2 regions of the Mesorhizobium sp. B2-3-13 genome follow, and region 1 is predicted to be linked to the other one. Evidence: predicted binding sites of a transcription regulator. Region 1 holds the regulator's gene; the other holds the start of a gene.
The links. The regulator PhoB, encoded in region 1, activates phosphate uptake and scavenging genes when phosphate is short. The targets are predictions, from matches to a motif close to TGTCATNNANCTGTCAT.
Positions count from the first base shown of each region.

Region 2: the regulator PhoB is predicted to act here: its motif matches at 2,268-2,284, upstream of FJ941_RS23355 (alpha-D-ribose 1-methylphosphonate 5-triphosphate diphosphatase).

Region 1 is NZ_VFVQ01000025.1:29,323-33,604, reverse strand. Features, by position in the region: gene FJ941_RS24750 (ROK family protein) at 108-1,355, shown strand; gene phoB (phosphate regulon transcriptional regulator PhoB) at 1,358-2,047, opposite strand; gene phoU (phosphate signaling complex protein PhoU) at 2,067-2,774, opposite strand; gene pstB (phosphate ABC transporter ATP-binding protein PstB) at 2,800-3,603, opposite strand; gene pstA (phosphate ABC transporter permease PstA) at 3,600-4,282, opposite strand, start outside.
Region 2 is NZ_VFVQ01000022.1:19,846-24,127, forward strand. Features, by position in the region: gene FJ941_RS23350 (AAA family ATPase) at 1-2,069, opposite strand, end outside; gene FJ941_RS23355 (alpha-D-ribose 1-methylphosphonate 5-triphosphate diphosphatase) at 2,450-3,637, shown strand; gene FJ941_RS23360 (phospholipase D-like domain-containing protein) at 3,721-4,282, opposite strand, start outside.

The DNA of each region.
Region 1 (4,282 bases):
GCAATAAATAAATGACAGCTCCTGCCGCATCTGCCAGTATTCGGCCCATTGCCGGAGAGGTTCGAGGGGGTGTCAAGAACCGCGGCGACGGGGAGGATGTGGGAAGCATGTCGGTCGGAATCCGCCACGACGATCTGCGCCGGCGCAACCGCGCCATGGTGATTGCAGCCGTGCGTCAGGGTGGTCAGCCCTCGCGCACCGAGATCGCCGCCACCACCGGCCTCAGCCACTCGACCATATCGGCGATATCAGCCGACCTGATCGACGAGGGTATCCTGACCGAAGGCAAGCCGAACGAAGCCGGTTCACTGAAACGCGGCCGGCCGCAGGTTGGCCTTGGCCTCAACCCCGAGGCCGCGGCTGTGATGACCGTGGTGCTGTCGCTGAATTTCCTGTCCGTCGCCGTCATCGATTATTCCGGCCAGGTGGTCGCCGAGGAACAGCGACGGCTGGACACGCTGACCATGTCGCGCGAGGCGCTGATCGGCGAATGCACGGCAATAGTGCGGCGGCGCCTCGAGGACCCCGATCTCGACGTCCGCAGTATTGCCCGCATCGCGCTGGCGATCCAGGGCATCACCGACAGCGAGGCGCGTGCGATGCTGTGGTCGCCGATCACGCCGCAGACGAACATTCCCTTCGCCGACATACTTGAAGCCGAGTTCGGCATCCCCGCCACCATGGAGAACGACTGCAACATGATGGCGGTGGCGCTGCGCTGGCGCGACCCCGAACGCTACCGCGACGACTTCATCGCCATCCTGCTCTCGCACGGCATCGGCATGGGCCTGGTGCTGAAGGGCGAGCTGTTCACCGGCACGCATTCATCGGGAGGCGAGTTCGGCCACATGATCCATCGCCCGGGAGGCGCGCTCTGCCGCTGCGGACGGCGCGGCTGCGTCGAGGCCTATGCCGGCAACTACGCCATCTGGCGCAACGCCAGGCAGCTTGGCGAGGACGCCGAACCGGTCGCAGATGTCAGCGATGCGCAGATGCGGACACTCGCCGCGACGGCAAGGGAGAAAGACGGACCGGAGCGCGAAGCCTATCGCAAGGCCGGCGAAGCGCTGGGCTATGGGCTGGGCAGCCTGTTCGCGCTGATCGATCCCGCACCCGTCGCCATGGTCGGCGTCAGCGCCGCCGCCTTCGACCTGATCGAGCCGGCCTTGCGCGAGGCCATCGGCCAGACCGCCGGCGGCCAGCATTCGGAATCGATTTCCTTCGACACCGAGCCGAACGAGCTGCCGCTCATCCGCGAAGGTTGCGCTATGCGCGCATTGACCTTCGTGGACCAGGAGATTTTCGCGCCGGGCGTGCTGGCGAGGCCCGGCGTTCCGGGCAAGAATGTAGCCTGATTTCAGTCTTCGCGGATCGCGTAGCCGGCGCCGCGAATGGTGCGGATCACGTCCGGCATACGGCCGTTGTTGACCGCCTTGCGCAGCCGGCCGACATGCACGTCCACGGTGCGTTCATCGATATAGATCGTCTCGCCCCAGACATTGTCGAGCAGCTGGCTGCGCGAGAACACGCGGCCGGGATGACGCATCATGAATTCGAGCAGGCGGAACTCGGTCGGTCCGAGCCGGATCTCGCTCTTCTTGCGATAGACCCGGTGCGATTCCCGGTCGAGCACGATGTCGCCGACCTTGAGCACGCTGGACAGCACTTCCGGCTTGGCGCGGCGCAGCAGCGCCTTGACCCGGGCCATGAATTCCGGTGTCGAGAACGGCTTGACCAGATAGTCGTCGGCACCGGTCGAGAGGCCGCGCACGCGGTCGCTCTCCTCGCCGCGCGCCGTCAACATGATGATCGGCAGCCTCTCGGTCTCGGACCGCATTCGCAGGCGCCGACAGAGTTCGATGCCGGAAACCGCCGGCACCATCCAGTCGAGCACCAGGAGGTCGGGCACGTTCTCCTGGAGGCGGATCTCGGCTTCGTCGCCGCGTGTCACCACCTCGACCTGGTAGCCTTCCGATTCCAGATTGTAGCGGAGAAGCACGCCGAGCGGCTCCTCGTCCTCCACCACCATGATGCGTGGCGCGATCATCGATTGATCATCCCTGCCGTCAAGCCGCCGGCACCGACATCGCCGTCTCGTCCTGCTTCGGACGGTTGGCGGGCAGTTGCGTGCCGGTCAGCACATAATACGCATTCTCGGCGATGTTGGTCACGTGGTCGCCGATGCGTTCGAGATTCTTGGCGCAGAACAAAAGATGCGTGCAAGCCGTGATGTTGCGGGGATCCTCCATCATGTAGGTCAGGAGTTCGCGGAACACCGAAGTGTATTTGATGTCGATGCGTTCGTCGTCATTCCTGAGCTTGGCGAGGGCGGCGGCATCGCCTGCCGCGTATTCCTCGACTACCCCCTGCACCTGGATCAGCACCAGCTGCGCCATGGAATCTATCGAGTGCGACAGATCGCGCGGGGTGGCGGTAAGGCCGACGGAGCCGACGCGCTTTGCAATGTTCTTGGCAAGGTCGCCGATGCGTTCGAGATCGCCCGCCATGCGGATGGAGCCGACGACATGACGCAGATCGTCGGCCATCGGCTGGCGCTTGGCGATCAGGGTGATGGCGCGATCGTCGAGTTCGCGCTGGCGCGCGTCCATGATGGCGTCGTCGGAGACGACGCGCTGTGCCAGCGCATTGTCGGAATTCAGCAGCGCCTTGGTGGCGCCGCCGACCATCGTGCCGGCAAGATCGCCCATGTCGCTGATCAGCTTGCTGATCTGTCCGAGATCCTCGTCGAAGGCTGCGACTGTGTGTTCGGCCATGATCCTGGTCCTCGTATGCGTGAGATCAGCCGAAGCGGCCGGTGATGTAGTCCTGCGTGCGCTTCTCGCGAGGCGACGTGAAGATCTTCTCGGTCTTGTCGAATTCGACCAGCTCGCCCAGATACATGAAAGCCGTCTGCTTCGAGACCCGCGCGGCCTGCTGCATGTTGTGGGTGACGATGACGATCGTGTAGTCGGCCTGCAACTCGTCGATCAATTCCTCGATCTTGGCGGTCGACAATGGGTCGAGCGCCGAGGCCGGCTCGTCGAGCAGGATGACCTCCGGCTTCACCGCCACGGTGCGGGCGATGCAAAGCCGCTGCTGCTGGCCGCCCGACAGGCTGAGTCCGCTGGCATTGAGCTTGTCCTTGACCTCGTTCCACAGCGCGGCGCGCTTCAGCGCCTGCTCGACACGGCCGTCCATCTCTGCCTTGCCGATCTTCTCATAGAGCCTGACGCCGAAGGCGATGTTCTCATAGATCGACATCGGGAACGGCGTCGGCTTCTGGAACACCATGCCGATCTTGGTGCGCAACAGGTTGAGATCCTGCGAGCGGTCGAGAACGTTCTGGCCGTCGAGCAGCACCTGACCCTCGGCGGTCTGCTTGGGGTAGAGTTCGTAGATGCGGTTGAAGACGCGCAGCAGCGTCGACTTTCCGCAACCCGACGGTCCAATGAAGGCCGTCACGCTGCGCTCGGGCAGCGACAGCGTGATGTCTTTCAGCGCCTTCGACTGGCCGTAGTAGAAATTGAGGTTCTTGACCTCGATCTTCGCCTTGGCGGCCGCCTCGGTGGCAATCGTCATGTCTGGAGACAACATCTGGCTCATTTGTCCTCTCTGCGTCCGGTCAGGCTGCGCGCGAAGATGCTGAGCGCGAGAACCGTCAATGTGATTATGAGTGCGCCGGTCCAGGCCAGTTGCTGCCATTCCTCGTAGGGGCTGAGAGCGAACTGGAAAATGGTGACCGGCAGGCTGGCCATCGGCGCGTTGAGGTTGCTCGACCAGAACTGGTTGTTCAGCGCCGTGAAAAGAAGCGGCGCCGTCTCGCCGGAAATGCGGGCGATGGCCAGCAATATGCCGGTGACGATGCCGGACATCGCCGCGCGGTAGGCCACCGAACGGATCACCACCCAGCGTGGCGCGCCAATCGCCGTGCCGGCCTCGCGCAAGGCGTTCGGCACAAGGTTGAGCATGTCCTCGGTGGTGCGCACCACGACGGGGATGACCAGGATGGCCAGCGCGACGGCGCCGGCGATGGCGGAGAAATGCCCCATCGGCCGCACCATCAATTCGTAGACGAACAGACCAATGATGATCGATGGCGCCGACAGCAGGATGTCGTTGATAAAGCGTACCACGGTGGTGAGTTTCGAAAAGCGGCCGTATTCGGCCATGTAGGTGCCGGCCAGCACGCCGATCGGCGTGCCGACGACGATGCCGATGATGGTCATCACGATGCTGCCGTAGATGGCGTTGAGCAGGCCACCGGCATCACCGGGCGGCGGGG
Region 2 (4,282 bases), on a different contig from region 1:
GCGGTCAGGATGGGACCGAGCACGATCATTGCCGATAGCCGCAGCGCGTCTCGCGTGTCGGCTGCCGCAACGCGCTCGCAGAGCGCCAATGCATGCTCGAGTAGCTGCCTCGCTTCCGCCATTGCTGAGCGGGACGAGCTTTCCGTGCCTGCAATCACGAACTGAGCGATCGCGTCCTCCAGAAGGCCTGCGCGCTCGGCGTGCTCGGCGATCTCGGCGGTGCCCAGCCACCCGGCCAGGTTTCGGTTGCGGCTGACCGCGGCAAACAGGCGGCGATGCAAGGCCTGCCGTCTCTTGCGCAGCGTTGCGTTGTAGATCGTCTCCTGAATAAGCGCATGGCGCACGCCATGGACCGGAACGCCGGAAGACCGCACGCGGATCAGGAACCCGGCCTCCATCAGCGAATCCAGCGCGTTTGCGATGATTTCGTCGTCGAGCTCCGGCAACAGCGCGCGCAGCAATTCCTGATTGAAACGATTGCCCACGACGGCGGCGGCGCGCGCGACTTCGCGTGCCGGCCCCAGCGTTTCGAGCCTGGCCTCGATCACGCTTTCGAACACCGAGGCATGACTGCGCGTCGCGGTCCGCGCCAGCCGATCCGTTGCCGAGGCCGCGTTCTCGGTCATCCACTGGCAGATTTCCTCGATGAACAGCGGGATGCCTCCGGTCACGCGTTCCACCACGTCGAGCAATTCCGGGGAAGTTGACGGCTTGCCTTGCGGCCACATGGCCGCGATCGCCAGCCGCGTTTGCTCGCGGTTGAGCGGCTCTAGTGAGATATGCCTTGGATTCGATGCTGCCAGCCAGCTTTCGGATTCAGGGCGCGTCGTCGCGATGACAAGCGCCCGGAAGTGACGGGCCGACCGTGCAAGCTCAGCCAATAATTGTCTCGACGTCAGGTCGATCCAATGTATGTCCTCGACCACCAGGACGATCGGTCCGCTGGCGCACAGGGCTTCGAGCGAGTGGCGAACCGCCCAATTGGCTTTCGCGCGCATCGCCTCGGCGTCGATTTCCTTGAGCATCGGATCGGCTCCCGCGGCGCCGAGCAGGAACGAGAAGATGTCGATGATTTCGGGATCGCGGACGTCATGATCGCGGAATACTTCCGCCACGGCGGCAGCGCTCAGCTGTCCTTCGTTGCCGGCGAGATCGCCGCGTACGTTCTGTAGCAGCGGATGCAGCGCCGAGCGCAAGCCGCCGGGCGTGCACTGGAAGAGCAGCAGTTTCGCGCGCTGGTGACGCGTGCGCCGGCGCACTTCGTGAAGAATGCGCGACTTGCCGATGCCGGCCTCGCCCTCGATCACCACCACGCCGCCGTTTCCCGCGACGGCGCTGTCCCATGCTTCGGCGATCGTGGCGAGCTCGGCCTCGCGATTGACGAGCGGACTGCTCAGCCGCCCGAAGGCGAAGAAGCGGTCGACCTCGCGCTTGTGACTCAGCGCGCGCCAGACCAGCTCCGGCTCGGCAAACCCCTTGATCGCATGGGGGCCCCTGAAGCTGAACACATGCGACCGTCGCGCCAGGTTGCGCGTCGCGTCCGAGACCACCACCGTATCCGGCTGCGCGATGGCCTGGAGCCGCGTGGCCATCGCGAAGGCAGGGCCGGTGACATTGTCACGACCGGTGTCGGCGTCACCCTTGTGGATCAAGGTCATCGATGTCGCGATTCCGACCCGGACATGCAGATCGGCGCGGCCTTGGTCCGAACCGACCCGCCTGCAGGCGTCGATGATTTCGAGCCCGGCCCGGATCGCCAGCGATGCCGCGTCCTTGGCGTCTATTTCGGCGGGAAACAAAGCAACGCCGCCATCGCCGACCTCGACCTGGACGGCACCCGAGCACGACGCGACCGCCTGTCTCGCCGCCCGCTGGAAGGCTGATATCAGTTCCTCGAACTCTTCGATGTCCAGGATGGCAAGAAGGTCGGTCGATCCGACCAGGTCGTAGCAGAGCGCGGTCAGGATCCGGCGCTCATGCCGGGCTTCGGACGCATTTTTGCCGTTGCCGCCCAGAAAACCTGTTGCTACCGACGCCGCCGGCAACGCGACCGGGCTCTTCTCCGACATGCTGCGATTTCCTCGCCGAGCACAGTGACGGCAATATTAGCAAAGTGCGATGCTGTTCACAAAACACTTAATCGGTGGGCGGGGCGGGAAAGCCGATGCCGGGATCATATGGAGAGATATGCTCACGGCGTAAACTCCCCGTGGCGTTGACATTTGCCGCGACCGCTTTTGGTGGGCGGCAGGGATGACTTCGATGACCGAAATAAAGCTGTCACCAACCGAGCTTATCCGATCCTCGGGAATGAACCATCCACGTGACACGCCTTGAGGCAGCCCGGCCGGAGGGCGATCGGAAATGTGGAATGCTGTTTTCGGAGACGACCATGCTTGAACGGACAGACAGGGCCGCGCCCCACCGGGATCACACGAAGAAACAGGACATGTGGCTGAGTGAATTCGAGATTGTCCTGCGCGACCGCGTCATTGCCAATGGCGCTGTCAGGATCGAAGACGGCCGGATCGCCGAGATCCGCGACCAGCCTGTCGAGAACGCCGACCTCATCGGCGGCGGCCGCCTGCTGCTGCCCGGTTTCATCGATATGCATGGCGACATGGTGGAGCGGGAAGTGGAGCCGCGCAGCGGGGTCCACGTGCCGATGGCAATCGGCATCGCCGAACTCGACAAGCGGCTGGCCTCCTGCGGCGTGACCACCGCCTATGCCGCGCTCTCCTTCATCGGCAACAGCGCCACCGCAGCCTTGCTGCGCTCGGAAGAACATACATCTTCGATCATCGAGACCATCACCGGGCTGAAAGACGACCTTCTGGTCGATCACCGCATCCATGCCCGTTTCGAGGTGACGTTCACCGCAGCTGTCGGCGTGCTGGAAAGATTGATGGATGCCGGCAAGCTGCATCTGGTTTCGCTGATGGATCATACGCCCGGACAGGGACAGTACCGCGATGTCGAATTGTATATCGCCCGCATGGCCAAGGAGCGCGGCATGTCGATAGCCGATGTATCCGAGGTCGTCGGCAAGCGCATGGCCGATCGAAACGGGCATGGCGGTGTGCTCGGCACGTTGCAGAGCCTGTCGGCGTTTGCCCGCGCCCGCGGCATCGTGCTCGCCTCGCACGATGACGACACTCTGGAAAAGGTGGAATTTGTCCGCGGCCTGGGAACCGTGCTCAGCGAATTCCCGGTGACCCTGGAGGCTGCGCGGGAAGCCCGCCGGCTGGGCATGTATACGGCCATGGGCGCGCCCAACGCGCTGCGTGGAGAATCCTATTCGGGCAATCTTTCCGCCCGCCAGGCCTATGAGGCCGGGCTGCTCGACATGCTGGCCAGCGACTATCACCCGGCCTCGATCCTGCCGGCCGTGCTCGGCCTGGCGGAGCTGCGCGACGGTGGCCTGGCGAAGGCTGCGGCGCTGACAAGCGCCAATCCGGCCGAGGCACTCGGGCTCACCGATCGCGGCGCCATCGAAGCCGGGCTTCTGGCCGATCTCGTCGTCGCCGACCGCCAGCCGGTGCCACGTGTGCGAGCAACCTTCCGCGCCGGCCGCATGATCTACGGCGACGGCACGCTGAGCCGTTCGCAGCCTCCCGGGAACGGCAAACGGCTCTAACGCTTTGTCCTGACGCAATTCCCGCCGGGAAAGCGCCGCGCGCTTTTCCCGCGAAACCACTTCACGGTTTTCCCGGAATTGCTCTAGGTGCCTGCCATCCAGAACGCCAGCATGCGCTTGGTCTCGCCGGAGGTCCGGCGCTTTTGCCAGTCCGGGTCACGCGACAGATATTGGAAGGGATCCTTCCTCTCCTTGGCCGCCTCCGCGAGATAGGCACGCCAGCGATAGTGGCTGTAGGTCTGCATGGCGTTGATGGCGTAGTGCATGGCGATCTTCTTGTGGCCCCGAATGACGATGAAGTTCTCGTCGTTTACGGCACTCGCCGAGTGCGAAAAATTATGTGAGCCCGTGACGACGATGGGATCGTCGCTGAATGGATCGATCACCAGCACTTTTGAATGCGTGATGGCGTGACCTATGGCCGATTGGAAGTCGGCAGCCGTACCTTCCACGGCCCATTGCCCAACCGGTTTCTCAACCCCGGTGTCCTGCGCCGCATCGAGGAAAAAATCCTCGGGCTTCGCCTTCAGCAGCTTGAACTCCTCGAGACCCTTGCCGGTGAATCGGGTCGCGACGCCGCGCACATAGAGCTTCTTCTCCTTTTGAAGCCTGAGCAATGTTCGCACCGGCTCGTTGCCCGGCTGA